One region of the Pseudoalteromonas sp. MelDa3 genome, then DNA from elsewhere that is predicted to be linked to it. Evidence: predicted binding sites of a transcription regulator. Region 1 holds the regulator's gene; the other holds the start of a gene.
What was found. The regulator NrdR, encoded in region 1, represses ribonucleotide reductase genes. The targets are predictions, from matches to a motif close to AAACACNANATNTNGTGTTT.
Positions count from the first base shown of each region.

Region 1 (15,233 bases):
ATGCTGTTGGTCGCGGTAGTGTTCGCCCGCCAGTATTGCTTGAGCTTGATTACAACCCAACAGGCGACGAAAATGCACCAGTAAGTGCAGCGCTTGTAGGTAAAGGTATTACGTTTGACTCAGGTGGTTACTCAATCAAATCAAGCGAAGGTATGCTTGGTATGAAGTGCGACATGGGCGGTGCTGCAACAGTAACTGCAGGTTTAGCATTGGCTATTAACCGTGGTATTGAAAAACGTATTAAACTGTTTTTATGTTGTGCTGAGAACTTAATTTCGGGTCATGCATACAAATTAGGTGACATTCTTACTTATAAAAATGGCACGACAGTTGAAATTGTAAACACCGATGCTGAAGGTCGCTTAGTACTTGCAGATGGCTTAATGGCCGCAGGTGAGACTGGCGCTCCACTTATTATTGATGCAGCAACACTAACTGGTGCAGCGCTTGTTGCTGTTGGCCAAGAGTACAATGCATTATTTGCACTTGATAAAGAACTTGTACGTGAAGTTGAGAGTTTTGCATCTCAAGAAATGGAAGCTGCTTGGCCACTTCCTCTTGAAAAATGGCATCAACAAAACTGCCCATCTCCTTATGCTGATACGGCGAATAGCCGTGCACAAAAAGGTGGCGGTTATGGCGGTGCATCGAATGCTGCAGGCTTTTTATCACGCTTTGTGCCAAACGATGGCAAAGGCTGGGTACACATAGATTTAGCGGCTGCATTTAACATGGGCAGTACAAGTCAATGGGCAGCGGGTGCAACAACTCAAGGTATGCGTACAGTTGCTCGTACTTTACAAGAAAAAGCATAATATTTACTAAATTACGCTTTTTACGCTAAAAATAGGCACCCTTGGGTGCCTATTTTTTAATTTACAGGCAAGCAATTTTATTTCATTTACGGTAAAATCAGTCGCCAATACCTGTTTGAGTTTAATTTTTGCTTAACTCTAAGCTGCGCTCAAATCTTATATCCACCACTGGGGTTTCTAATTATGTCAGATAAGTGCTACATCACAGCTCAACAGCTGCTTGAAGATTCGTTCCGCGTAGCGGCACAAGTATACCAAGATGGCTTTCGTCCTGATTTTATTATTGGTATTTGGCGAGGTGGTGCACCGATCGGTATTGCTGTTCAAGAATATTACGATTACAAAGGCATTGAGACTGATCACATTGCAGTACGTACATCGTCTTATTACGGTATTGGTAAACAGTCGAAAGAAATTAAAGTACACGGCTTACATTACATTGTAGAGAACGCAAATGCAGGTGATTCATTATTAATTGTTGATGATGTATTTGACTCAGGTCGTAGTATTGTTGCATTAAAAGAAAAGCTTTCAGAGCTTATGCGCTTAAACTTGCCACGTGATATTCGTATTGCATGCCCGTACTACAAGCCAAAAAACTCAAAAGTAGACACTGTTCCAGATTATTATATTCATGAATCTGAAGAGTGGTTAGTGTTTCCGCATGAACTATCGGGTTTAACACCGGATGAAATTATTGCTGGTAAATCTGATCTTGCGAAAATTCATGACATTTTGCTAGAGAAGTAATTAGTAATTTGCATAAATAAAAAAAGGCCGTTAAGGCCTTTTTTTATTTTAAAGCTGAGCAAAGCTATCTACGTATTCACTTAGTTTTGGTATATCGACTGCTTGCAAGCCATCGTTACTTCTAAGTACCAAGCCTTTTTCTACGAGTTCTGTAACAACACGTCTGTAAGCTCGCTCAGTGGTAGCAAAACGTTCGGCTTCAGCATTTACAGTTGGGTAGGCTCTAAGTAGCGTAGGGTTGTTGTTCTCGGCCCTTAGTAAGCAATCTTTAGCTATGTTATAGCTAAGTGGTAGTAATAACTTATCTAAATTGATTTTTTGGTTTTCCTGAAACTTAGCCGCAATAGTTTGTGCTGTGTATAAGCTTAGTTCTGGTTTTTCAAGCAGTAGAGCACGCCAATGCCTTAATTCAATAAGGTTATAAGTGACATCGCTAAAGCACGTTACCGTATATATACACGGATTATTATTTAGCGCTTCTATTTCACCAATAAGGGTGTTGTTACAATCCAATTGTCCTAACAGCAGGCGTCGTCCATTACCTACGTCGTAACTAAACGACACAGTGCCACTGCGTACAAGCACAAGCTTGCTTAAAGGCTGATCTTGATGGATCAGAACTTCTTTTTTTGATTGTTGATAGCTACTACCGGCAAAGGTTAAAAGCTGATCAACAAGGTAACTAGAAAAATGGTATTGAAACATCAATGTGCTCTTCGGACATTTGTCCTATTTATTACATCTTAATGACGATAGCATTAAGACACTAAGAATTTACGCTAACTTGCTACTAATATTATTAGCTTTGCTAAGAGTATTATTTTACCTTCATTTCCCGTGTAATGATTTAAGAATTTGCTGGTATTTCCCGGCAAACTTTTTCAGGTTTTTTAAGCAGGTTAGCTTTTTTATTTTGTTGTAACTTTGCAATACTTACAAGTGCCATAAGATAGCAGTACATGTAATGCTAACCTAAAGGCTAGGAGAGAACAATTGAGTTGGGAATATTTAGGTTATATTGCATCAGCTTTATTGGTTGCATCGTTAACAATGACAGATGTAGTAAAACTGCGTTGGTACAACATGTTTGGTTGTATTGTATTTACTGCATACGGTGTTGCCATTGGCGCAGTGCCTGTTATTTTTACCAACGGCTTATTGTCGCTTGTAAATTTATATCACATTATAAAAATATATCGCCAACCTAAAGTTGAAGACGCTAAAAGCTAAAATAAGTTATCTGCACAAAGTAAGTTAATGGTTTTAATTAAAATCAAAAATTTCAGCTTTTGTGCAGTCCAGCTTGAAGCGTATATAGATAATCTCATATCACTCTACATAACTTACCTCTGAACCATGCTGTATTCTCCTACTTAAAAGATGATTACCTTAGGTTTTAATACGTCGATCGTTAGCTAAATACTGTTCGCGGTTTAGATATAAATAAGTGCTTCTAAATTTCATAAAAAAATCCGATAGCAGTAAACTGCTATCGGATTTTTATCTGTTATACCAACCTACTTACATATGCTATTTAATTCATTAAATTGCTTAAATATTTATGCAGGTAGGCACTATGGTATTTACGCTTTTTCTAAATCTTCAACGTCACCTAAACCTGCAGTTAGCTCTTCAAGTAATTGCTTTATTTCTTCAGAAGCTAAAATAAAGTCAGCATCAAGTTTTAAAGCCATATCTTCTTTAGGAATATCTGCGTTTTCTTCTTTTAGAGTTTCAGAGTAGCTTAAACGTTTGATAGAGCCATCGTTTTGCAGCATAAACTTAAGACGCTCTTGCCAATCAAGTGCAAGTTTAGTTACGCGTTTACCACTTTCTAAATGCGATTTAACTTCATCACACGATAGATCATGACCTTTAAGCTTTACTTGTGCGCCGCTGTCGTCTGCTTCTTCAAGTTCAGCGTCTGAGCCAATAGCAAAACCTTCTGGTGTACTAAAGTTAGTTAACCAATCAGTTAAAAATACATCTAGGTCGTAGTTAGCAAACGCAGGTACAACCGGAAGCGTTCCCAACGATTTACGAAGTAGTGCTAGTAGCTCTTCTGCTTTATTAAAGCTGCCACTATTTACAACAACCCAACCGTTTTCTTGGTCAATAAAGGCAAATTGTAAGCTCGACTTTTTAAACGCTTGAGGTAGAAGAGTATGAAGAATGTTTTCTTTTAATTCGTCTTTTTCTTTCTTTTTAACTGGGCGGTTTTCTTCAGCTTCTATCAGATCAACTTTCTCAGCAACTAGTTCATTAATAACAGAAGCAGGGAGTACTTTTTCTTCGCGTTTAGCGCAAACTAGAATACTTTTTTGAGAAAAATGCGATAGCGTATCGCCATGTTTTCCAAACGCTTTTGTCCAACCAAATGTTGCAAGCTCTTGACCAGTACATGGGCGAAATAAATCTTGCTCTAATGCTTTATCAAAGTCTTCTTGAGTATATGAAACGTCTTGCTTAAAGCGGTAACAAATAAGGTTACTAAACCACATAGGGGAATTGATCCATTTGAAAAATTTGTACAATCATAGCAATAAAAACAGCATCTCGAAATGACTGATTTGTTACTAATAATTTAATGCATATACTTTTATTTATTCATATTTATCAAAAATAGGCAGTGGCTTAGCCATGTTCTTCGGAAATTGAATATAGTAACGCAGACCTTTGCCCGGTTCACTCGTTGCATCAATAGAGCCACTAAGGGTTTGCTTGACCAAATTAAGCATTATATGGGTGCCTAATCCGCTACCGCCTTCATCGCGTTTGGTAGTAAAAAATGGGTCAAATAATTTTTTTAATTGCTCGTTGGTAACACCGTTACCGTCATCTTTGTAATCAATAGTTAAGTTAGTGTCATCAGCGCTTATTTTAATATCCATTACACCGTTGCTTTTACCTTCAAAGCCATGAATAAGTGAGTTCATAATTAGGTTAGTAAAAATTTGGCTTATAGCCCCTGCAGGTAGATTTAAAACTAAATCATCAGGACATTCTAATTTTATAGTATGGGATGTCTTTTTTAGTTTTGGGTGCAGTGAGCGTATTACTTCGTTAGTGTAATCTTTAAAGTTAATGGTTCTTACTGCTTCACTGGCTTGATCGACCGCTATTTGTTTAAAGCTAGCTATAAGCTCCGAAGCTCTATCTAAGTTAGTGGTTAGTAAGCTTGTGCTTTGCTTTGCTTCGTTAATGAATTCTTCTAGTGCTTTTGGCGAAAGTGTTTTTTCGGTATAAGCATTTTCGAGTTTATTTAAGCGTTCTTGTAAAAATGATATAGCCGTTACACCTATCCCAATAGGGGTATTTATATCGTGTGTAATACCTGCTACAAGTCCGCCTAGCGCAGCCATTTTTTCTGTGCCTAGTAAACGTTCCTGTGCAAGGCTTAACTCTTCTATATAGCGCTGAGATTCAGTTTGCTTTGTAATTAACTCTTGCTCTGTGCTGCGTCGTAAGTCTACTTCTTCGGTGAGGACAATTTTTTGCTTTTCGAGTTCGTATTTTTGCTGCTGTAAATCCATCATTGCTTGGCTTAAGTTGGATGTTTTACGGGCTACGTCTTGTTCAAGTTGTATGTTGTGTTGATCAAGCTTTTCGTTACTTATAATGAGTTCTTTTTGGGTGTGTTCAAGCTCTTTTCTATACTGAACCACTTTATCTATTAGTTTGTTAAATGACTGCTCCATCACTTTTAGTTCATTATGTTCTTCTGTTTCTATTTCTATATGTTGACCTTCTAGCTCGTCTAGCTCTAAATTTTCTAGTTGCTCAGTGAGTTCTGCTAAAGGGTCTGTAAGAAGTTTTCTAAATGCCATTAAAAATAAGATGATCAAAAAGGTGGTTTTAATCATCGCATTACCAATCAAAAAGTAGATTGATACCATAATGCGGCTAAAAACAACTTCTCGACTTGAGAATAAGGTAACGTCACCAACTTGAGTAGCACGACCTGAAAATTCAAAAATAAGTGGAAAGGTATAACCAAATAAACCCGATTTTGCGTCTTCTAAAATAACCTCTTCTTGTACTAACTGTTGGTTATATAGCTTGTGTATATCAAGAGATCGCCCTAGCTGTGAAATAATTTCGCCGCTGTCGTCTCGAACAATAATCCCTTCAATCATGGGAATGGCGAGTAAACCTTCTGCTGTTGTAATTGTTTGCTTGGTATTAAGCTCCCAAATTGCACGTGTTAAGCTGCGACTAAAGGTTTTTTGTAAGGTACTAAGTTCATCGCGAATATAGTCTTTAGTATTGACGTATTCAGCAAGCACTTGTCCACAGGTCACTACAAAGGTAAGCAAAAAATAGACGGATAAAACGCTAGTCAGTAGCTTCTTAGAAAGACTTTTTTGTAACATGAGTGACTTGTTCATCCTTTATTATTTTTGTAACGTTACGATAGTAATTTAAAAGTTAGTCAATAAACCTCTAAAAATAAATAAAAAAGTTAAAATTTAATAAGATAAATCACAAAAAGTGAGCGTGTAGTATCAAAGTATTTAAACCAAGGTATAAATTAATAAATTCGTTATCTGTTATGTATTGTAGGCTTAATTAGTATTTGCTTTGGTTAATTATATCTTAAACGGATTTATTCTATATTTATCATTGTATTAAATTATTAATGCGCTGAGTGCTTGGAGGCGTGTTAAAGTGTCTAAAATGCAATGGAAGGCATTAGTTTAATAACCTTTTAATAACTTTGATGGTTGTGTAGTAGTAAACATGATGAAATTTTCGATATTAGTCTGTGACGATTCTGCAGTTGCCCGTAAACAAGTCGTGCGGTGTTTAAATGAATGTATAGACGCTCAAATACAACAAGCTACAAATGGAGCGCACGCTCTAGAACTTTTACGAGCACAAAGCTTTGATTTATTGTGCTTAGATCTCACCATGCCCGAAGTTGATGGTATACAAGTACTCGAGACTATAAAAATAGAAAAAATAGAGTGCTTTGTTTTAGTTATTTCTGCCGATATACAAGAGAAAATGAAGCAACGAGTCGCACAACTTGGCGCAATAGACTTCATCGATAAACCTATCAATAAATCTAACTTAAACGAAATATTGCATAAATTTGGCATTCATTAGGTTTTTTCATGTTAAAAAAGGCTGTTTTATCTTTTAATTTAGGGTTGACAGCATAGCCTTTGTTAAGGCAGTCTTAACATATGAAAACAATTAATCGCGTACTGACCATTATTATTACAACCATCATTCTTACTGGATAGTGGCATAGGTCGGTGCAACAAATTTAAAGGCCTGTGTTCACTTAGAACACAGGCCTTTTTTCGTTTTATGGGATGAGGAACATAAACAATGCGAGTTTTAAAATTTGGTGGGTCTTCGCTTGCCGACTATGCATGCTTACAACAGGTAGCTCAGCTAGTTAAAGCACAATTAAAAGATGAAATGCTTTTGGTACTTTCTGCTCCAGGTGGAATGACCGATTCGCTAGTTGCACTTGCAAGTGCTGCAGAACAAGGCTCTGACTTTTCGCAGCAATGGCAAGCATTAGTTAGCCGCTGTGAAGGTTTGAAAGCTGACGTTGAAAAAAGTGGTGTAGTAGTTACAAGTTGGCCAGACTTAGGCGAACTTAAAAATAAACTAGATGGCGTATCACTTATACAATGTTGCCCTGATCAAGTTCGCGCATTTGTAATTAGCTTTGGAGAGCGCGTTAGTGTTTCTTTAATGCAGGCTTTATTGAATTCGCACGATGCAAGATACTTAGAAGCAACCAGCTGTATTGCTTCAACGGGTGGTTATATCGACGCCGAGGCTGATTTAGTAACAAGTAAAGCGCGCTTTCAAGCTGTGCTTAAAGAAAGCCCTGCAACTATCTATATCATGCCTGGTTTTACAGCTAGTAATGATAAAGGTGAGCTTACAACGCTTGGTCGTAATGGCTCAGACTACTCAGCAGCAATTGCAGCAGCATGTTTAGAAGCTGAAATTTGCCAAATTTGGACTGACGTTGATGGCGTATATAGCGCTGATCCTCGTTATATTAAAAAAGCGACTAAAGTAGATTTTTTATCTTATAAAGAAGCGATGGAGCTTTCTTACTTTGGTGCAAAAGTACTTCACCCTAAAACAATTTTACCATGTGCTAAAGCAGGCGTGCCATGCGAAATAAAAAATACGCATAACCCAGATGCACAAGGCTCATTAATTGGTAACGATTATTCATCAGATGAGCCAGTAAAAGCACTTTCGAGCTTACAAGAACTTGCAATGTTGACTGTTTCAGGGCCAGGCATGAAGGGCAAAGTAGGTATGGCGTCTAAGGTATTTAACGCGCTTGCTCACGACAACGTATCAATTGTATTAATCACTCAGTCATCATGCGAGTTTAGCATTAGCTTTTGTGTGCACGAAACAGACTTAGCACTTGCACTTGACGCGCTACAAACTGCATTTGAGCTTGAGTTACAAGCAGGGCTTATTGAGCCTGTACAAGTGCAGCGCAATCTAGCCATTGTTACTTTAGTGGGCGATAACATGCGCGCGCACCGTGGCTTAGCGGCTAAGTTTTTTGCATCTCTTGCACAAGCTCAAGTAAATATTGTGGCAATTGCACAGGATTCTACTGAAAGCGCTATCTCTGCGGTAATTGATGGTGAGTTATGTAACGACGCCGTAAAAATATGCCATGAAAACTTTTTCACGCATGTACCGTCAATTGATGTTTTTTTACTAGGTTGTGGCTTAGTAGGGCAAGAGCTTATTAATCAGCTTGAGCGTCAGCAAGCGTGGCTTGAAAAACGTAATATTAAACTTAACTTGTATGGTGTTGCTAACTCTCGTCAATTACACCTAGATAGTGAAGGTATTGCTTTTGGCGATTGGCAGCAAAAATTGGCCTCATCTGAGCAGGCATTTGATTTAAAACTAGTAGAGCAGTTTGTTAAGCAAAATCATTTAGTAAATCCTGTACTTGTTGATTGTACGTCGTCGGATGCACTTGCTGCGCAGTATGTAGACTTTTTAAATGCAGGTTTTCATGTGGTTGCTGCCAATAAAAAAGCAACAACAAGCTCATACACGTATTACCAAGATTTAATTGCAGCAACGCAAAAGAATAATCGTAAATTTTTATACGAAACAAACGTAGGTGCAGGCTTACCAGTAATCGACAACTTACAGTCATTATTTGGTGCAGGTGATGAGTTATTAGAGTTTAGCGGTATTTTATCAGGCTCACTTTCGTATATGTTTGGCGCACTTCAAGATGGTTTATCACTTTCTGAGGCAACTATTAAAGCCAAAGAAAGCGGTTTTACTGAGCCCGATCCTCGTGATGATTTATCGGGTACCGATGTAGCACGTAAGTTATTGATCATTGCTCGCGAAGCCGGTATGAAATTAGAGTTGAGCGATATTGAAGTTGAGTCTGTATTACCACCAGGTTTTGCACAGGGCGATAGCGTTGATGAGTTTATGGCAAAACTACCAAGCTTAGATGCTGATTTTAACAAGCTTATTCAAAGTGCTGCTAGTGAAGGCAAAGTACTTCGCTATGTAGGCACAATTAAAGAAGGCCACTGTAAAGTAGGTATTGAAGCAGTAGATGCCAAACATGCACTTAGTGTCATTCGTGATGGTGAAAACGCGCTGGCTATTTTAAGCCAATATTACCAGCCACGTCCGTTCGTAATTCGTGGTTATGGCGCTGGCTCAGAAGTAACAGCCGCAGGTGTATTTGCTGATATTTTAAAAACGTTATCGCGCTAGGAGATCGTTATGATTGAAGTATATGCTCCGGCGTCTATTGGTAATTTTGCTGTAGGTTTTGATGCACTTGGCGCAGCGCTTGCGCCAATTGATGGCAGTTTATTAGGCGATGTAGCCGTTGTAAGTGCAGCACCAAGCGACGAATTTATTTGCACAGGCGAGTACGCTCGCAAGTTACCAAGTGATGCTAATGAAAATTTAGCGTACCAGTGCTTAGTGCATTTTAGAGCGCATGTTGCGCCTAATATGCCAAGCGTAAAGCTCGAGCTTAAAAAGAACTTACCAATTGGATCTGGACTTGGTTCTAGTGCGTGTTCGGTTGTGGCTACTTTTGCTGCCCTTGATAAGTTTGCAAAAACTAATTTAAGTCAGGTTGAGCTTATTGAACTGATGGCTGACTTTGAAGCAGTAGTAAGCGGCGGTCGTCATTACGACAACATCACGCCATGTTATTTAGGTGGTTTGCAGTTAACTGGTGATTTAATTCCTGATAAATCAATTGCACTGCCTGTTGATGAAAACTGGTACTACGTTGCTGCGTTTCCTGGTTTTTCGCTTAATACCGCAAAAGCGCGCTCTGTTTTACCAAAAGAGTTGAGCATGCATGCAAGTGTTGAGTTTGCTCAGCGTTTATCGGCGTTTAGTAGCTTATTGTTAACTAATCGTTTTGACGATGCGCTAAGCATAATGAAAGATGAAATAGCAGAACCTTACCGGGCACCGCTTATTAAAGGTTTTAGTGAAGCCAAAGCAAGCCTGCCAGCGCTGGGCGCTGAAATAGTCAGTATTTCGGGCGCAGGACCTACCTTGTTTAGCGTATGTAAAACACTTGAAGCTGCACAGCAATGCGCGCAGTGGTTAGAAACCAATTACATTAACGAGCAAGGCTTTTGCCACATTTGTAAATTAGATAACGACGGCACGCGTCAACTAACAGTTTTATAGGATAGGTAGTCATGCAATTACATAATTTAAAAGATAACTCACAAAAAGTGTCGTTCGTTGAAGCCGTAAAAACAGGTTTGGGTCGTAACCAAGGTGTATTTTTTCCAGAATCACTAGCCCCACTGTCCGATGTTGATGCATTGCTGGATATGGACTTTGTTACGCGCAGCGGCAAAATATTATCTCACCTAATTGGAGATGAGCTACCAAGCGATACTGTGGCACAAATGGTTAAAAATGCATTTAACTTTCCCGTTAAGCTGGTGGAAGTACAAGATAACACATACTGTTTAGAGCTGTTTCATGGTCCTACACTTGCGTTTAAAGACTTTGGTGGTCGCTTTATGGCAGAGTGTTTAACGCAGTTTAATAAAGATGAAAAAGTAACTATTTTAACAGCAACATCGGGCGATACCGGTGCAGCTGTAGCGCATGCTTTTTACAATAAACCAAATATCGACGTAGTAATTTTATACCCTAAAGACAAAATTTCACTTGCTCAGCAAAAGTTATTCACTACGCTAGGTAACAATATTCATTGTTATGCAGTTGAGGGCAGCTTTGATGATTGCCAAGAGCTAGTTAAAAATGCCTTTTTAGATGAAGAAGTTAAATCAACACTTGGGCTTAACTCAGCTAACTCAATTAATATTAGCCGTTTAGTTGCTCAGGTTTGTTACTACTTTGAAGCTATTGCACAGTTACCGAAAGAAAAACGCGCAACAGCGCATATATCAGTGCCTAGTGGTAACTTTGGTAATGTGTGTGCCGCAATGATTGGTGCGGTTATTGGTTTACCTGTAGGTAAATTAAGCGCAACAACAAACCAAAACGATACTGTGCCGCGCTTTATGCTTGATAAAAACTGGACGCCAAATGCAACACTTGAGTCGCTTTCAAATGCGATGGATGTAAGTAAGCCAAACAATTGGCCGCGTGTACAAACAATGTTAGATAATAACTGGTTTAGCTACGATAATTTTTATTCAACAAGCGTAAACGAGCAAGACACGCAAGCCGTGATGAAAAAAATTCAACAAACTGGCTATGTTGCAGAGCCTCATACTGCTATTGCTTACCAAGGTCTTGTTGAAAATCGTGCACCTGGTGCAGCGGGTATCTTTTTAGCGACAGCTCATCCTGCTAAGTTTAAAGAAAGCGTAGAGGGTATTCTAAATATTGAATTAGGTATGCCAAAACCACTTGCTGATGCACTAGCAAAACCATGCCTAGCAAGCGATATGAACGCCGATTACGACGCGTTACGTACCGAAATGCTCGCTAAATTAGGCTAAGTTAAATTAAAAGGAAAAGCGGCTTGAGCCGCTTTTTTTATAACTTTATACGGATGAATACACTTAGTTATATTTACTAATTAAATGTAGTAAATATAATTCATTTAAAATTATTATGGCTTTATAAAAAAATATCATCTTAAAAGAGCTGTGAAATAGTTTCAATCCCTGTTTAAATATCCTCAACTTAAGAGCGTAGGCAAAGAGTCGTTTAAAGCGTACAATAAAGCCTCTAAAAAACACCATACACGTTGCCCTAGGAGACCCCAATGTTAGAACGTAGCATGAATATTTCGGATTTTGATCCAGAGTTATTTGACGCGATAACCAAAGAAACTGCTCGCCAAGAAGAGCATATCGAACTAATCGCTTCAGAAAACTACTGTAGCCCACGCGTACTAGAAGCGCAGGGTTCACAGCTTACAAACAAATACGCAGAAGGTTACCCAGGCAAACGTTATTATGGCGGTTGTGAGCATGTAGATGTTGTTGAGCAATTAGCAATTGACCGTGCTAACGAATTATTTGGTTCTGACTACGCTAACGTGCAGCCACATGCTGGTTCGCAAGCTAATGCTGCTGTTTTTCTAGCATTATTAGACGCTGGCGATACTGTATTAGGTATGAGCTTAGCTCATGGTGGTCACTTAACTCACGGTTCTCACGTAAGTTTCTCTGGTAAGCTTTACAATGCAATCCAATACGGACTAGATGAAGCAACGGGCGAAATTGATTACGCACAAGTTGAAGCACTAGCACTTGAGCACAAACCAAAAATGATTATTGGTGGTTTCTCAGCGTACTCTGGTATTGTTGATTGGGCTAAATTCCGTGAAATTGCTGACAAAATCGGTGCTTATCTGTTTGTTGACATGGCTCACGTTGCGGGTTTAATTGCGGCAGGCGTTTACCCAAGCCCTGTTCCTCATGCACACGTTGTAACTACAACTACGCATAAAACACTTGCAGGCCCTCGTGGTGGTTTGATTATTTCTGCATGTGGCGACGAAGCAATCTACAAAAAGCTTAACAGCGCTGTTTTCCCTGGTGGCCAAGGCGGTCCTTTATGTCATGTTATTGCAGCAAAAGCAGTGGCATTTAAAGAAGCACTTCAACCAGAGTTTAAAGTATATCAAACACAAGTTGTTAAAAACGCAAAAGCAATGGTTGCTGTAATGCAAGAGCGCGGCTACAAAATCGTTTCTGACAAAACTGAAAACCACTTATTTTTACTTGATTTAATCGATAAAGATATCACTGGTAAAGATGCAGACGCAGCCCTAGGCAACGCTAACATCACAGTAAATAAAAATTCAGTACCGAACGATCCACGCTCACCATTTGTAACATCTGGTTTGCGTATTGGTTCTCCTGCAATTACTCGCCGTGGTTTTACTGAAGTAGAATCAAAAGAGCTTGCTGGCTGGATTTGTGACGTACTAGATAACATCACTGATGAATCTGTACAGGCGCAAGTTAAAGAAAAAGTAAAAGCAATTTGTGCAAAATTACCTGTTTACGCTTAATTGCATAAGCGGCAGTAATTTAGAGCACATAAGCTAGGGGCCTGTTTATCTTTCGAGGTTTAATTTGCAGTAGTATGTTTGGCTTTTAAGCAAGGCAGAGTCTATGTAGTGTGGTTACTCCACACAAATAGGCGATAACGCAGCATAAATGCCAAACATGCACTGCCCTCGGGTTCGTTCTAGGGGCGATTTACTCTTTGTTGCTCGATTTTTACTTAGCCCACTAGGTTACAAATCTCGAGCCGCGATTAAATCACCCCTAGATAGAACAAATTTAATCCTGAAAGGTCAACAGGCCCTATTTTTTTTGCTAAGATAAAAGACCGCTATTTAGCGGTCTTTTTTGTTTTAAAACGGAAGTACCGAGCTATGCATTGTCCATTTTGTACCGCAAAAGATACTAAAGTTATTGACTCACGCCTTGTTGGCGGAGGCCATCAAGTTCGCAGGCGTCGTGAGTGTAACGACTGCCACGAGCGCTTTACTACATTTGAAGGCGCTGAACTGGTTATGCCTCGTGTTATTAAACAAGACGGCAGCCGCGAACCATTTAACGAAGATAAACTTTTAAATGGCTTGAATCGCGCACTCGAAAAACGCCCAGTTAGCACAGAGCAAGTAGACGAAGTAGTGAATATAATAAAATCGCAACTACGCGCAACGGGTGAGCGAGAAATTTCAAGCCATTTGGTGGGTGAATGCATTATGGAAGCCCTCAAAAAGCTCGATAAAGTAGCGTACGTAAGATTTGCCTCTGTTTATCGCTCGTTTGAAGATATACGCGAATTTGGCGAAGAAATTGCCCGCTTAGGGGAGTAATACCAATTTTATTAAAAACATGATCATTCTATCGCATTAAATAGCGCACTCACTGCGTTAAAAATTATTCATATAGAACAACTATATGTCATAATTTTCGCCTTGTTATTGCGCTATTTTCTTAGCGCTATAATAGACCACTTATTTAACGCAATTGGTATAATAAATGCTGAACCAAGTTCCTTTTACCGAACATGATGAAATGTATATGGCACGCGCCATAGAGCTTGCCAAAAAAGGCCGGTTTACTACCACGCCTAATCCTAATGTTGGCTGTGTATTAGTTAAAAATAATCAAATAATTGGTGAGGGTTTTCATCAATTAGCAGGTCAAGGCCATGCTGAAGTAAATGCACTGGCAATAGCTGGCAATAATGCAAAAGGTGCAACGGCTTATGTAACGCTTGAACCGTGTAGTCATTATGGGCGTACGCCACCGTGTGCTGAAGGCTTAAAAAAGGCGGGCGTTGTAAAAGTAATCGCCGCTATGGTTGATACAAACCCACAAGTTGCAGGCAAAGGCCTTAAAATACTGAGCGATGCCGGTATTGAAGTTGCTTATGGATTACTTGAATCACAATCTCGCGCACTTAACGTTGGCTTTTTTAAGCGAATGGAACAAGGCTTACCTTATGTGACCTGTAAAATGGCAGCAAGCATAGATGGTAAAACAGCGCTTAAAAATGGGCAAAGTAAGTGGATCACAAGTCCCGCTGCTCGCCAAGACGTACAATTATATCGAGCGCAAAGCTGCGCTATTTTAACCGGTGCCGATACCGTGTTAGTAGACGATGCTAAACTTAATGTGCGACTAAGCGAGTTGCCTTGCACGCTACCTACCGATTTACCGCTTCGCCAGCCCGTGCGTGTTATAATTGATTCACAGAATCGTTTAACGCCCAACCTTGCTTTATTTAAAATCCAAAGTGATGTAATAATATTTACGACTAAGGTTGATAAATCACTGCAATGGCCGCATTTTGTAAAGCATATTGAAGTAAGTGAAAGTAACGGCAAAGTTGATTTACAGGCTGTTTTAGAAAAGCTTGGGCAACTGCAGTTTAATAATGTTTGGCTTGAGAGCGGAGCAACACTTGCTGGTAAAATGACAGAGCTTGATTTAGTTGACGAGTTTGTTTTTTATTTGGCGCCTAAATTAATGGGCCATGATGCAAAAAGTTTAGTTAATTTTCCTGAATTGACGAGTATGCAAAACACCGTTGATTTAACATTTAATGAATGTGCGCGCATTGGTGACGATTTACGTATCACCGCGTTAAAAACTCATTAAAATCACTTAATAAAAAGAGTAGCGCTATGTTTACTGG
Region 1 covers NZ_PJBR01000042.1:7,760-22,992, forward strand. Annotated here, with positions in the region: gene pepB (aminopeptidase PepB) at 1-815, shown strand, start outside; gene CXF89_RS10210 (phosphoribosyltransferase) at 999-1,565, shown strand; gene CXF89_RS10215 (Crp/Fnr family transcriptional regulator) at 1,614-2,270, opposite strand; gene CXF89_RS10220 (YgjV family protein) at 2,559-2,795, shown strand; gene rdgC (recombination-associated protein RdgC) at 3,149-4,066, opposite strand; gene CXF89_RS10230 (sensor histidine kinase) at 4,169-5,938, opposite strand; gene CXF89_RS10235 (response regulator) at 6,306-6,674, shown strand; gene thrA (bifunctional aspartate kinase/homoserine dehydrogenase I) at 6,903-9,320, shown strand; gene thrB (homoserine kinase) at 9,330-10,265, shown strand; gene thrC (threonine synthase) at 10,277-11,560, shown strand; gene glyA (serine hydroxymethyltransferase) at 11,830-13,086, shown strand; gene nrdR (transcriptional regulator NrdR) at 13,456-13,905, shown strand; gene ribD (bifunctional diaminohydroxyphosphoribosylaminopyrimidine deaminase/5-amino-6-(5-phosphoribosylamino)uracil reductase RibD) at 14,072-15,196, shown strand; gene CXF89_RS10275 (riboflavin synthase) at 15,223-15,233, shown strand, end outside.

Region 2 (15,233 bases), on a different contig from region 1:
AAAGAGCTTAAAGCTGAAATACACGACCTACTAGAGTCGCTTATTGAAGAAGAAGGTTAAATACATAACTTATCCATATTAAATGTGATTTATGTGGATTTAGCTTGAGCTTAATAAAGCGCTGATGGTTTATACCCTCAGCGCTTTTTTATGTTTGCTATAAATACTAAACCAAAAGAAAAGGCTTACTATTGAGCTAGGTTATTCATAAAATCGACAATGTACTTTGCAATTTCTACTGGTTTTTCTTCAACGCTAAAGTGCCCTGAATCGAGTAAATGCAGTTCAGCGTTCGGTACATCTTTTAAGTATGCTTTAGCGCCTTCGGCTATAAACGCAGGGTCGTTCTTACCCCATACAATTAACGTTGGTGGTTGGTACTTGCGTAAATAAGCTTGCCACTTTGGATAGTCGAGAAGGTTGTTGTAGTAATCTTGTAGCAATTGCACTTGAATTACTCTATCAGCTTTGGTTTGTAAAAAGTGAAGATCATGCGTCCAGCTATCTGGGCTCATCACTTCAGGGTTACTTTGTACGTCTCGTAAATACTGCTTATTAATAATGGCTTGTTCAGACGTGAACGAATAAATTTTATCTTGCTGAGCTTTCGAACTATCTTCATTCGCGGCTTTAAAAAATGCTTGCCTCGGTAGGGTTAGCCCCTCTAAATACGCATTACCATTTTGTACAATAAGTGCATCAAGTTTATTAGGGTTATTTAACAACATTCTAAAGCCTACAGGTGCTCCAAAGTCTTGTATATATAGGCTGTAGCGCTTTACTTTAAGCGTTGTTAGTAACCTTTCAACGTATTGAGCTAGTAATTCAAAAGTATATTTTTGAGTTTCTGGGTTTGGGCGTTCGCTGTATCCTGAGCCTAAATAATCGGGTGCAATTACATGATAACGACCTGATAAAAGCGGGATCAATTCTCGGTAGCTGTGTGAAGACGACGGATAGCCATGTAAAAGCACAATGGTTTGCTTATGCTGGATGCCAGCTTCTCGGTAAAATATCTTTTTACCGTTTACATTTGCATATTTGTAAGCGGTTTTTGAAGGCCATACAGCATCAGCGGCATATACCTGAGCGGTAAGCGTAGACATTGAAACTAGTAAAAACACAATAAAAGAGACGATGTGAGCAGGTTTTACTTTAAGATTTTTTTGTATATCTGGGTGCATAAGTAAACTCGTTATTTTTGGTAATGACGCTTTATTAATTTACCAGACCCGTTATTTACACAATTGTATTCAGATAATAACGTTGTAGTTTCACAGCAAAGAAGTGTACAGCAGGAGTAAGTGCAGCTTTGGACCTTACAAGATACTTATGAGCCAACAGTGGGCTAGGGCGTTAGCTCTTTATTGGCCGCTTTTTTGTATTTGAAATAGCTTATTAAATAAACGGCTATTGGAATCGTTGGGCTTAAAAATATGTGAGGATGAAAATAGATACCACGTTCGTCATATAGAAACACATATAACACGACCGCAAACGTTGAAGGTAAGGGGAAGATGATTGCGCCGTGCCCAACAGCAGCAAATAGTGTCCACGAGAAAACACTAGGCCAAAGCACTGCTCTGATGTAAGCACCTTTATTAGTCGCTTTAGCCTTTTTAGCGTAATTACGTGAAACAAAATAAGATATTACCGTTGGAAACAAAGTTAAAATGATACTTAGCAGTATAAGCATAGTGATTCAATTCCTTTTGATATTATTTGCATAACCCAGTTTTTCACAATGTGTTAATTGGTTTGAGTTAATACCGTTTTTAAAGCAACAATTTGCTTAATTTCATCAGCTGTTAATGCTTTATATAACCTAGGATAGGGCCAACTATAGCCCCATCTGAAAGTCGATGGTATATAAGGGCTGCCACCAAATCGAACTCCAGCAAGCATAAGGTTCGCTATACTCGTTTCGCCGGCTTCAATAACACACTGTTGCAAGGCTTTATCTGCTTCTAAACGTTGCCAATAAGTGCCACCTTGCCAGTAGGCGTAGTCATGCGCTTTACAACATGCAAGCCACAACTTTTTATCTTTTGTCGTGCCGTCCGGAAAAGCACTACAGCCATCTGATGTGAACGGTTTTATATTTTCAGCATTTGCTGTATTACTTAATATGACAAGTAAGACAATGGGACTGAAACGCATTATTTTCATGCGAAAGAGTGTATTAGTAAAATTATATATGATTTTAAGTGTTACTGTTTTAGTTACAAATAATAACACTTTAAAAAGTATAAAAAAGGTTTTTACTGTTTATAGACTGGTTATGCTTATATGATAATTTTGATTTAGAGCTTTTTGTTTAGATACTCTATGCGTTCTATTTTCTTCGCTAGTTGCGAGGTGTTAATACTAAAAGTGCTGGTTAAAAAACTTACTACAATATTAGATTAAGGTTTACACATGGTGTGTTGCATTTGTACTTTAGGAGAGGAGCTGTGCTAGAACAAATAGAAAATTGGATTGACGCTACAAATTTAAAATACAGTAGTCAAAAAGTGAGTTGTGATAAATTCAGTAATGAATTTTATGGGTTTTATCCTACCGAGCTTTTAAAAAACGCGTATTACGTTGTTGTAGACCAAATACCAAAGCCAGACTTTGCGGGTCTGCGAGAAATGGGCCTAGGTGATTTTGTCAATATGGACGCGGCGGGTATAACGTATAAATATACTTATTATATACTTCCCCACGTCGCTACTAATTTAAGGGTCCATTTTCATGAACTTGTTCATGTTGCGCAGTGGCTTGAGCTTGGCGCTAACGCATTTATGCTTCGTTACATTAGTGAAATTCAACGAGAGGGATATCACCATGCTCCGCTCGAAAAGATGGCATACCCGCTTGATGATCAATTTGCTAGTCGTGGTAAAAAATAGATGTGCCAAAATATGTAACTCATACTCTGTAATTAGCGCAGAATTTTAAAGGAATTTATATGAACAAAACGTTAGGATGCTTTTTTACTTTAATGTGTATTGATGCACAAGCTGTAACGTTTGAAAAAGGTATAGTATCAGCCTTACTCGAGCGAACAAAACACAATATTACCTACGATGGGGCTTATCACTCAATTGCTTACCCAGGTGGTGATGTGCCTAAAAATATTGGGGTATGTACCGACGTTATAATCAGAAGTTACAGAAAGTTAGGCATCGATTTACAGAAACTCGTGCATGAAGACATGCAAAATAACTTTACACTGTATCCATCTAAACGTATTTGGGGTTTAAGTAAGCCTGATAAAAATATAGACCACCGACGTGTTCCAAATTTACAAGCTTACTTTGAGCGCCATGCAAACGTATTAAGTAAATCCAACAAAGTGAGTGATTATAAAACCGGCGATATAGTAACGTGGATGTTACCAGGTAATTTACCTCATATAGGCATGGTGATTAATGAATCATCTCAAGATACAGATAATCCGCTTATTGTGCATAATATTGGGCGTGGGCCGCAAAAAAGTGACATGCTTTTTGATTACAAAATTACAGGGCATTACCGGTTTGTTCCACAGTATTGATGCGCTTAATAAACGGTATATGTAAGTATTAATCTTATTTCAGATTAATACTTACATTGCCATTGGGTTTACAGCAGCACAACAGTATTTCGCCTTCGCGCACAAACGCAAGTGGCTCTTCGTTGTACTCAACGTTACCTGATACTAACGTTGCCCTACAAGCGCCGCAGTAGCCTTCGCGGCATTGGAATGCAACGTCTATTTTCATGGATTCTAAGCAGTGTAAAAGAGAAGGGCAGCCAGCGGTAAACTCTATACACTGGCTGTTTTCTGCAAGTGTTACACTTGCAGTAGACTTGTCACTCATTATAAATCAAAATCACCAAATTCTGATGCATCAACTTGAGAGTCTATTTGACCAACAAGGTATGAGCTAATTTCTGCTTCTTGAGGCGCTACTTGCACGTTATCAGACACTAACCATGAGTTTATCCATGGGATAGGGTTACTGTTATTTTCAAACTGTGCTGGCAAACCAATCGCAGTCATACGTGCATTGGTAATGTATTCAACGTACTGACATAAAATATGTTTATTTAAGCCAATCATTGAACCATCTTTAAATAAATACTCAGCCCACTCTTTTTCTTGCTCTGCAGCATCAACAAACATTTTAATCGCTTCGTCGCGGCACTGAGCAGCAACAATCGCCATTTCTGGGTCGTCTTTACCGTCTTGCATAATGTTTAAAATATGCTGAGTACCCGAAAGGTGAAGTGCTTCATCGCGCGCAATAAGCTTGATGATTTTAGCGTTACCTTCCATCAATTCGCGCTCAGCAAATGCAAACGAACATGCAAAACTTACGTAAAAGCGAATCGCTTCAAGAATATTTACCGACATCATTGCAAGGTAAAGTTTCTTTTTAAGCTCAAACAAATTCACGATAACGGTTTTACCATTAATCTCGTGTTTGCCTTCACCGTATAAGTTGTAAAGCGATACAGAGTTGATTAAGTCGTCGTAGTATTTAGTTACGGCATCAGCACGTTCGCTAATTTTATCGTTGCTAACAATGTCATCAAAAATAAGTTCAGGTGCTTGTGTTACGTTACGGATAATATGCGTGTATGAGCGGCTGTGAATTGTTTCACTAAATGCCCACGTTTCTATCCATGTTTCAAGCTCTGGTAGCGATACAATAGGAAGTAGGGCAACGTTTGGCGAGCGACCTTGCACACTATCAAGTAGAGTTTGGTATTTTAGGTTACTTAAAAATATATGCTTTTCGTGATCGGGTAACGCTTGAAAGTCTAAACGGTCTTTACTTACATCTACTTCCTCAGGACGCCAAAAGAAAGACAGTTGCTTCTCGATTAATTTTTCAAAAATTGGGTATTTTTGTTGGTCGTAACGAGATACGTTTACAGTTTGGCCAAAAAACATTGGCTCTTGCATTTGGTTATTATGGTTTCGGCTAAAAGTAGTATAAGACATGTTTATCACTCAAAAAACTATCAGAAAAAGCGGGCTTAATGCCCGCTTAAAATAAAAATCAGCAGTTATATTTTACACGCGCCGCCTTCACAATCATCATCTTCCACTTCTGGAGTATCTTCTTGCATATCTGAGGCACCATCACGAGTATTGTGGTAGTACAAGGTTTTAACACCTAGTTTGTACGCGCTTAATAAGTCTTTTAATAAGACTTGCATAGGTACTTTACCGCCTTCGAACTTGTTTGGATCATAATTTGTATTTGCAGAAATGGTTTGGTCTACAAATTTTTGCATTATACCAACAAGCTGCAAGTAACCATCGTTTGATGGAATGTCCCACAGTAGCTCGTATTGATCTTTTAAACGCTCATACTCAGGAACAACTTGCTTTAAAATACCGTCTTTACTTGCTTTAACGCTAATATGTCCACGTGGTGGCTCAATACCATTTGTTGCATTAGAGATTTGCGACGATGTTTCTGATGGCATTAACGCACTTAGTGTTGAGTTACGCATACCGTGCTCTTTAATATTTGCACGCAGTGTATCCCAATCAAGATGAAGTGGCTCATCACAAATTTTATCTAAATCACGTTTGTACGTATCTGTTGGCATAATGCCTTGTGAATACGTTGTTTCGTTAAACTTAGGACAGGCACCACGCTCTTTAGCAAGCTCGTTTGATGCTTTCATCAAGTAGTATTGAATCGCTTCAAATGTTTTATGAGTCAGTGCATTTGCGCTGCCATCTGAATAACGCTTACCGTTTTTAGCTAGGTAGTATGCGTAGTTAATCACGCCTATACCAAGTGTACGACGACCCATAGTTGCATTTTTAGCAGCTGGTACTGGGTAGTCTTGGAAATCAAGTAAGTTATCAAGTGCGCGTACTGCAAGTTCAGCTAGCTCTTCAAGCTCATCAAGTGATTCTATTGCACCTAAGTTAAACGCAGACAGTGTACAAAGGGCAATTTCGCCTTCTTCGTCATTTACGTTATTAAGTGGCTTAGTTGGCAATGCAATTTCTAAACATAAGTTAGATTGGCGAATAGGCGCAACTTTAGCAATGAACGGGCTATGTGTATTACAGTGATCCACATTTTGTAAATAAATACGACCTGTACTTGCACGCTCTTGCGCAAACATAGAGAAAAGCTCAATCGCTTTAATGCGTTTTTTACGAATCGATTCGTCTTGTTCGTATTTTACGTAAAGCGCGTCAAACTCAGCTTGGTCTTCAAAAAATGCATCGTAAAGACCAGGCACATCTGATGGGCTAAATAACGTAATGTAGTCGTCTTTAATTAAACGAGAGTACATTAGTTTATTAAACTGTACGCCGTAATCTAGGTGACGAACGCGGTTGTCGTCTACACCACGGTTATTTTTAAGTACAAGTAGGTTTTCTACTTCTAGGTGCCAAAGCGGGTAGAACAATGTTGCAGCGCCGCCACGTACACCACCTTGCGAACAACTTTTAACAGCTGTTTGAAAGTGCTTATAAAAAGGAATACAACCTGTGTGGTACGCTTCGCCGTTACGAATATGGCTACCTAGCGCACGAATTCGACCAGCATTAATACCAATACCTGCGCGTTGTGAAACGTATTTAACAATAGCTGACGACGTTGCATTGATTGAATCAAGGCTATCGCCACATTCAATTAATACACACGAGCTAAACTGGCGAGTAGGTGTACGTACACCCGACATAATTGGCGTTGGTAGAGATATTTTAAATAACGATACTGCGTCGTAAAAGCGCTTAATGTAAGAAACGCGTGTTTCACGTGGGTAGTCAGAGAATAAGCTCGCTGCTACTAAAATATATAAAAACTGTGCACTTTCGTAGATTTCACCCGATACACGGTTTTGAACGAGATACTTACCTTCAAGCTGTTTTACAGCCGCGTAGCTAAAGTTAAGATCGCGAGAATGATCAAGATATGCATCAAGCTCGTCTAATTCTTGCTCTGTGTAATCTACTAATAAGTGAGCATCGTAGCGTTTATCGCCAACCATTTTTGTTACGTGGTCAAATAAACGTGGTGGCTCAAATTGACCATACGCTTTTTTACGTAAATGGAATACAGCTAAACGTGCCGCTAAGTATTGATAATCAGGCGATTCTTTCGAAATCTGATCCGCTGCTGCTTTAATGATGGTTTCGTGAATGTCTTTAGTACGAATACCGTCGTAAAACTGAATGTGCGATTTTAATTCAACTTGCGAAACCGAAACGTTGCTTAAACCTTCGGCGGCCCATTCAATAACGCGATGGATCTTATCCAGATCAAGAGGCTCTTTGCGCCCGTCACGTTTGCTTACAGATAACTGTTGGTTCATTTGCCTGTATTCCTTGGGAATTATGTATTTTGACCAATGCTTTATGCCTCGCCGAAGCAAGGTACATAATCATTTATTATAGGTTTCACCGTATTGGCGAATTTAATTGAATAACATTTGGCCACAATATCTGGTGTTGTTCAATTTAGAGATCACAAGATAGTGTGGTCTGAGTTGTTTTGCAAGGGACATAATTGCCCCTGTTTGTGGATAACTTTGGGATAACGCATTTGTGTTAGTAGACACTCACCTTCGAACAATCATTTAAGTTGAAATATGCAAAAATCAACTAATGATCTGCTAAATTTACTCATTTTAAAAATAAATTTTGACTGCTTTTTTTATCAGCAAGCTTTGTGTGAAAACTAACACAATCACAATATATAGTGTTTAATAATTAACATAGCACTATATATGGTTAAAACCATCAATTGGGCTTTGCCAGTTAAAATTGGCTTCCCAACCTATCGCTTCATCTTTACTTGGGATGTAACCCCAAAGTGCCGTTGCGGTATGCATACCTGCCGCTTTGCCTGCTTGTATGTCACGTTGTGCATCACCAATGTATAAACAACGGCTTGGTTCTACCTGCATAAGCTTTGCACAATGTAGCAGTGGTAAAGGTGATGGCTTAGCTTCAGCTAATGTGTCGCCACTTATTACTACACTGGCATTTTTTAATGCGGGAATAGCTGCCACTAAAGGATCGGTTAAAAACCCTGGTTTATTAGTCATGATCCCCCATTTGATCTTTTTCTGATCAAGGGCGATAAGTAACGATTCAACTCCGCTGAAGCAACGTGTGTGATTTGCTATGTTTGTGGCGTACTCGTCAACTAATTGCTTTATAAGCTCGCTTTGGGGTTGTTTAGCCCATAATTCTTTAAAACCAGCCTCTAATAATGCGCCTGCGCCGTTAGATGCCGCAGGACGGTATATATTACTACTAACAGGTTCTATTTTATTGCTAATAAGGACTGCGTTTAAAGCGGCACCTAAATCATCAGCTGTGTCGAGTAGGGTGCCGTCTAAATCAAATAAAAATGCATCGTACTCAATAAGGGGTAGGGGGGCTTGAGAGTTAGCCATTAAGCTAACTTCTCAAAATAAAGTATGTAATTTACGCTAACGTCACTATTGAGCGTATATTGCTTTGATAGTGGGTTATAAGAAAGCCCTGTACTTGCACGAACTTTTAAACCGGCTTGCTCTGCCCATGCAATAAGCTGTGCAGGCTTTATAAACTTTTTATGGTCGTGTGTACCTTCAGGCACCATTTTTAAGAGTTTTTCAGCGCCAACAATCGCGTATAAATATGCTTTAGGTGTTTTGTTCAGGGTTGAAAAAAACACGTCCGCGCCTGGTTTGGCAAGTGCAGCTACAGCATGAATGATAGATGCTGGGTCGGGAACGTGCTCAAGCATTTCCATACACGTTATTACATCAAAGCGCTCAGGGTACTGTGTTGCAAACTCTTCTGCAGGCACTTTTATATAATCTACATTTACGCCAGTTTCTAAACTGTGCAACTTAGCAACGGTTAGAGGCTCTTGGCCCATATCGATGCCAGTTACTTTTGCACCCATACGCGCCATGCTTTGGCTTAAAATACCGCCGCCACAGCCAACGTCGAGTGTTTCTTTATCGAATAAGCCTTGCGTTTTGTTTGCTATAAAGTCTAAACGTAACGGGTTAATTTCGTGAAGAGGTTTGAATTCTCCGTCTAGGTCCCACCAACGCTCAGCGATGGCTTCAAATTTTGCTATTTCTGCGTGATCTACATTTTGATGTTCGGTCATAAAATACTTCCTCGTCAATCTGAGGCCATTATATAGGGCTAAATTGATAAATCGCAAAGTTTTGCGCCTGTAAATTAAAATTAATTGTGATAGCATGGCTGTTAGAAATAATAACAATACTCTTAATACCCAATACCGGGTTGTTGAGAGCTGATACTGAAGGAATGTGATATCAAATGACTGATCTCGCCAATGAAATTCTGCCAGTCAATATTGAAGACGAGTTAAAAAACTCCTACTTAGATTACGCAATGAGCGTAATAGTAGGACGTGCATTACCAGACGTACGTGACGGCTTAAAACCTGTTCATCGCCGCGTTTTGTTTGCAATGAACGAGCTTAGTAATGACTGGAACAAGCCTTACAAAAAATCGGCCCGTGTGGTCGGTGACGTAATCGGTAAATACCATCCACACGGCGACAGTGCAGTTTATGACACGATAGTTCGTATGGCTCAGCCATTCTCACTACGTTATATGCTTGTAGATGGCCAAGGTAACTTCGGTTCGGTTGATGGTGATTCAGCAGCGGCAATGCGTTATACAGAAGTACGTATGGCAAAAATGTCGCATGAGTTATTAGCCGATCTTGAAAAAGAAACGGTTGATTTCGTTCCTAACTACGACGGCACTGAGTTCATCCCTGACGTGTTACCTACGAAAGTCCCTAATTTATTAGTGAATGGTTCGTCGGGTATTGCAGTAGGTATGGCTACAAATATACCACCACATAACTTAACTGAAGTTGTGAACGGTTGTTTGGCACTTATTCAAAATCCTGATTTAACTATTTTAGAGTTAATGGATTATATTCCTGGTCCTGATTTCCCAACGGCTGCAATTATCAACGGTAAAAAAGGCATTGAACAAGCCTATTTAACTGGCCGTGGTAAAGTGTACATGCGTGCACGCGCCGACGTCGAAACCGATGAAAAAACAGGCCGTGAAACAATCATCGTTCACGAAATTCCTTATCAAGTTAATAAAGCCCGTTTAATTGAAAAAATTGCAGAGCTTGTTAAAGATAAGAAAATTGAAGGTATTAGTGCACTACGTGATGAATCAGATAAAGACGGTATGCGTATCGTTATTGAAATTAAACGTGGTGACGTAGGCGAAGTTATTTTAAATAACTTGTATTCACAAACTCAGTTACAAACTGTGTTTGGTATGAATATGGTTGCATTAATTAACAACCAACCTAAGTGTTTTAATCTAAAAGAAATGCTTGAAGAGTTTATTATTCACCGCCGTGAAGTAGTAACTCGTCGTACCGTGTTTGATTTACGCAAAGCGCGTGACCGTGCTCATACGCTTGAAGGTTTAGCAATTGCGCTTGCAAACATTGACCCAATTATCGAGCTTATTCGTAAATCACCTACACCTGCTGAAGCTAAAGTTGCTTTAACTGCACGTCCGTGGGAATTAGGTCATGTACAAGGTATGCTTGAAAAAGCAGGCGAAGATAATGTAGCCCGTCCAGATTGGCTTGCTGATGATTTAGGTATTCGCGACGGTCAATACTATATTTCTGAGCAACAAGCTCAAGCAATTCTAGATTTGCGTTTACACAAGCTTACTGGTCTTGAACACGAAAAAATCTTAACTGAATATCAAGCGTTATTAGAGTTAATTGCTGAGCTACTTTATATTTTGGCAACACCTGAGCGTTTAATGGAAGTTATTCGTGACGAACTAGTTGAAATTAAAGCGCAGTATGGCGACGAACGTCGTACTGAGATTAATGCAGCGGCTCACGATATCAGCCTTGAAGACTTAATTACTGAAGAAAACGTTGTTGTAACGCTTTCTCACGAAGGGTATGTGAAGTATCAGGCATTGTCTGATTACGAAGCACAACGTCGTGGTGGTAAAGGTAAGTCAGCAACGAAGATGAAAGATGAAGATTTCATTGAACGTCTGTTAGTTGCAAATACACACGATACTATTTTATGTTTCTCTACGGCCGGTCGTTTATATTGGCTTAAAGTGTATCAGTTACCACTAGCAAGTCGTGCAGCGCGCGGTAAGCCAATTGTTAACTTGTTACCACTTGAAGCTGATGAACGTATAACTGCTATATTGCCGGTACGCGAGTACGCAGAAGATAAATATATCTTTATGGCAACTGCATTCGGTACAGTTAAGAAAACACCATTAACGGCTTACAGTCGTCAACGTGCAAGCGGTATTATTGCTGTTAACTTAAATGATGGCGATAGCTTGATTGGTGTTGATATTACCGATGGTAGCAACGAAATTATGTTGTTCACTGATGCAGGTAAAGTTGTACGCTTCAAAGAAGCTGAAGAAACAACAGTTGTTGATGAAAACGGCAACCCAGTATTAGACGAAGAAGGTAACCCTGAGATTCGCTTCAAAGGTGTTCGCCCAATGGGTCGTACTGCTACAGGTGTTCGTGGTATTAAAATGCCAGACGAGCAACGCGTAGTATCGTTAATTGTACCAAAAACTGACGGTGCCATTCTAACGGTAACTGAAAATGGTTACGGTAAGCGTACACAACTTGAAGATTACCCATCTAAGAGCCGCGCAACACAAGGTGTTGTATCAATTAAGGTGAGTGAACGTAACGGTGCTGTTGTTGGTGCTGTGCAAGTTGATGACAACGATGAAATAATGATTATTTCGAATCGTGGTACCTTAGTACGAACTCGCGTTAATGAAGTTTCAACGGTTGGACGTAACACACAAGGTGTTATTTTGATCAGAACTATTGACGGAGAGCAAGTAGTTGGTTTACAACGTATAGAAGAGATTGAAGTTACAGAAAGTGACTTAATTGATATTGAAGACGTTGAAACAGTAGATACGGTTATTGATGAAGTAGCGGATGATAATCCTCCTTCAGAATAATTGATATTGAAAAAGCGGCCTTGGCCGCTTTTTTTAATGTTGTTGAAAAAAATTAATAGGGTGTGAAATTATACTCATACCAATTCGCTTAATTAAGTGATCTATTTTGAGGGTGGAAAAACGTGTTGATAGCTAGGCAAAAAATTCACTATTTAGTTGTTCTAAATGAGAATTTTTTAACGCAAGTAGCGACACGTTTAGCCCCGCAAAATGATTAAGTATTATTGCGGATTGGTATTATTCATTAAATTTTAAAGGTTTAGCGGATTGGTATTAAATGTTCATGCTTAGTAGTTAAATTACTGGAATGAGGCAAAGGTAATGAGTAAATATAATTTTTGTGCGGGGCCAGCTATGCTTCCGCAAGCGGTTATGAAAAAAGCGCAAAAAGAGTTTCTAGATTGGCAAGACCTAGGTGTGTCTGTGATGGAGATTAGCCATCGCAGTAAAGAGTTTTTAGCGCTTACAGCTAAATGTGAAGCTAGCCTTCGTCGCCTAATGAATATTAGTGATGAATTTGAAGTGCTGTTTATGCATGGTGGTGGTCGTGGCCAGTTTAGTGCTGTGCCATTAAACTTACACCAAGAAGGCAAAACAGCGTTTTATTGTGAGAATGGCGTTTGGTCGAAAAGCGCCAGAGATGAAGCGAATAAGTTTACTCAAACGTCTTTTACGGATGTCCGTAATGATGCTGATGGTGAGTTTTCAATTAAAGACGTTGCTGACTGGGAATTACCAGAAGACGCTGCGTACATACACTATTGCCCTAATGAAACTGTCGATGGCTTAGAGATTTTTGATGTACCAAGCCACCCAACAGCTCCGATTATTGCTGATATGTCTTCAACTATTTTATCGCGTGAGATAGACGTTAATAAATTTGATTTGATTTACGCTGGTGCGCAAAAAAATATCGGTCCATCGGGCATATCAATTGTTATTGTTCGTAAAACATTACTTGAGCGCGAAGGTTTGCCAAAGCCCGGTATTTTAGATTACGCACTTGAAGCAAAGCAGGGCAGTATGTTTAATACCCCACCTACCTTTGCTTGGTATTTAGCGGCTGAAGTATTTGAATGGCTTGAAAGCAATGGTGGGGTAAAAGCCATGGAAGCACAAAATATTGCTAAAGCAAATTTACTGTATGATTTTATCGATAACTCAGATTTTTATTCCAATATAGTCGCTAAACATTGCCGCTCACGCATGAATGTTCCATTTTGGTTAAACGATGAAAGCTTAAATAGCAAATTTGTTGCTCAATCAAGCGAGGCCGGTTTACTTGCACTTGAAGGTCACCGAATTGTGGGCGGTATGCGCGCAAGTATTTATAACGCTATGCCTCTTGAAGGTGTTCAAGCACTTGTAGATTTTATGGCTGCATTTGCAAAGGAGCACAGCTAATGGAGCAGCTCCGTTTAGAACCTATTTCTAAAGTAAATGGCACGGTAACCCTACCAGGTTCAAAGAGTCTATCGAACAGAATTTTATTATTAGCAGCACTGGCAAACGGTACCACCGTTGTAGAGAACTTACTTGATAGTGACGATATACGCCATATGCTGGGTGCTTTAAAGTTATTGGGTGTAAATGTAACTTTAAATGATGAACACACTGTAGCGACCGTAGAGGGAGTTGGTGGTGTGTTTAAAACCCCGAACGAACCATTGTTTTTAGGTAATGCGGGTACTGCTTACAGACCTTTAACGGCTGTACTTGCTGCCGTTGCTGGTGAGTATGAGCTAATAGGCGAGCCACGTATGGAAGAGCGTCCGATAGGGCACTTAGTTGATGCTCTACAAGCGCTTGGTGGTGATGTTACTTATACAAAACACAAAGACTATCCACCACTTAAAATTGTAGGTGGTCAAATAAAAGGTGGTGAGGTTGAAATTGACGGTAGTATTTCAAGTCAATTTTTAACGGCTCTATTAATGGCAGCGCCATTATTTAGCGGTGATACAACGATAACGATTAAAGGTACTTTAGTATCTAAACCTTATATTGATATTACGCTTGATGTAATGGCACGTTTTGGTGTTAATGTTGAACACAGTGATTATGCAACTTTTAAAGTTAAAGGTGGTCAACAGTATCAATCACTCGAACGAATTATGGTTGAAGGCGATGCATCTTCTGCTTCTTACTTTGTTGCTGCGGCTGCAATTGCTGGCGGCGAGATTGAAATTAAAGGCGTGGGTGCTAAATCAGTTCAAGGTGATATAGGCTTTGCTAAAGTAATGGAGCAAGTAGGCGCGAAAATCGATTGGTATGATGAGCGTTTAGTTGTTCGCAAAGGCGAATTAAAAGGCGTAGATATTGACGCTAATGCAATTCCTGATGCTGCTATGACCCTTGCAACTGTTGCTCTTTTCGCTAAAGGCCCAACTGCCATTCGTAACATTTATAACTGGCGAGTAAAAGAAACAGACCGTTTATATGCGATGGCAACTGAGCTTAGAAAAGTAGGTGCAGAAGTGGTAGAAGGGCCTGACTTTATAGAAATTACACCGCCTAAACACTTCAACGATGTAGCAATAGACACTTACGACGATCACCGTATAGCCATGTGTTTTGCAATGGTTGCCGTTGGTGGAAAGCCAATAACGATTAATGATCCAAAGTGTACCTATAAAACATTTCCTACATTTTTCAATGTTTTAGCGTCAGTCAGTGAATAAGCTAATTAGAAGTAATTACAAAAGTTACACACTAATAGCAGATATATTTTAATAACTGACGTATAATGTCGCGGTTTATTTAGGTGTGCATTGCAGGAGGTTTTAAATGCAGGCGTTATTAATGCCCGTGATCACCGTTGATGGCCCAAGTGGTTCAGGTAAAGGAACTGTTTGTCGCTTGTTAGCCGACAAGTTAGGGTGGGATGTATTAGATAGCGGTGCGATTTATCGCGTTTTATCTTTAGCTGCACTTCATCACCAAATTGCATTAGACAATGAAGAAGGGCTTGTCCCTCTTGCTGCAAATTTAGATGTGCAGTTTTTGGTAGATAGCCAAACTAATGCAGGAAAAGTTATTTTAGAAGGCGAAGATGTAACTACTACTATTCGTAATGAAGAAGTAGGCGCTGCAGCATCAAAAGTTGCAGCATTACCTCGCGTTCGTGAAGCGTTATTACGTCGCCAGCGTGCATTTCGCACTGAAAACGGCTTAATTGCCGATGGCCGTGATATGGGCACTGTGGTTTTTCAAGATGCGCCGTTAAAAATAT
Region 2 covers NZ_PJBR01000081.1:3,156-18,388, reverse strand. Annotated here, with positions in the region: gene CXF89_RS14430 (hypothetical protein) at 1-60, shown strand, start outside; gene CXF89_RS14425 (alpha/beta fold hydrolase) at 189-1,184, opposite strand; gene CXF89_RS14420 (hypothetical protein) at 1,349-1,696, opposite strand; gene CXF89_RS14415 (hypothetical protein) at 1,750-2,160, opposite strand; partial or broken gene CXF89_RS14410 (hypothetical protein) at 2,454-2,926, shown strand; gene CXF89_RS14405 (DUF1287 domain-containing protein) at 2,987-3,541, shown strand; gene yfaE (class I ribonucleotide reductase maintenance protein YfaE) at 3,576-3,848, opposite strand; gene nrdB (class Ia ribonucleoside-diphosphate reductase subunit beta) at 3,848-4,978, opposite strand; gene nrdA (class 1a ribonucleoside-diphosphate reductase subunit alpha) at 5,044-7,326, opposite strand; gene CXF89_RS14385 (HAD family hydrolase) at 7,735-8,415, opposite strand; gene ubiG (bifunctional 2-polyprenyl-6-hydroxyphenol methylase/3-demethylubiquinol 3-O-methyltransferase UbiG) at 8,415-9,125, opposite strand; gene gyrA (DNA topoisomerase (ATP-hydrolyzing) subunit A) at 9,302-12,001, shown strand; gene serC (3-phosphoserine/phosphohydroxythreonine transaminase) at 12,323-13,405, shown strand; gene aroA (3-phosphoshikimate 1-carboxyvinyltransferase) at 13,405-14,682, shown strand; gene cmk ((d)CMP kinase) at 14,789-15,233, shown strand, end outside.
Region 2: a site for NrdR is predicted at 7,446-7,465, ahead of nrdA (class 1a ribonucleoside-diphosphate reductase subunit alpha). Genes of this name have one in related genera too.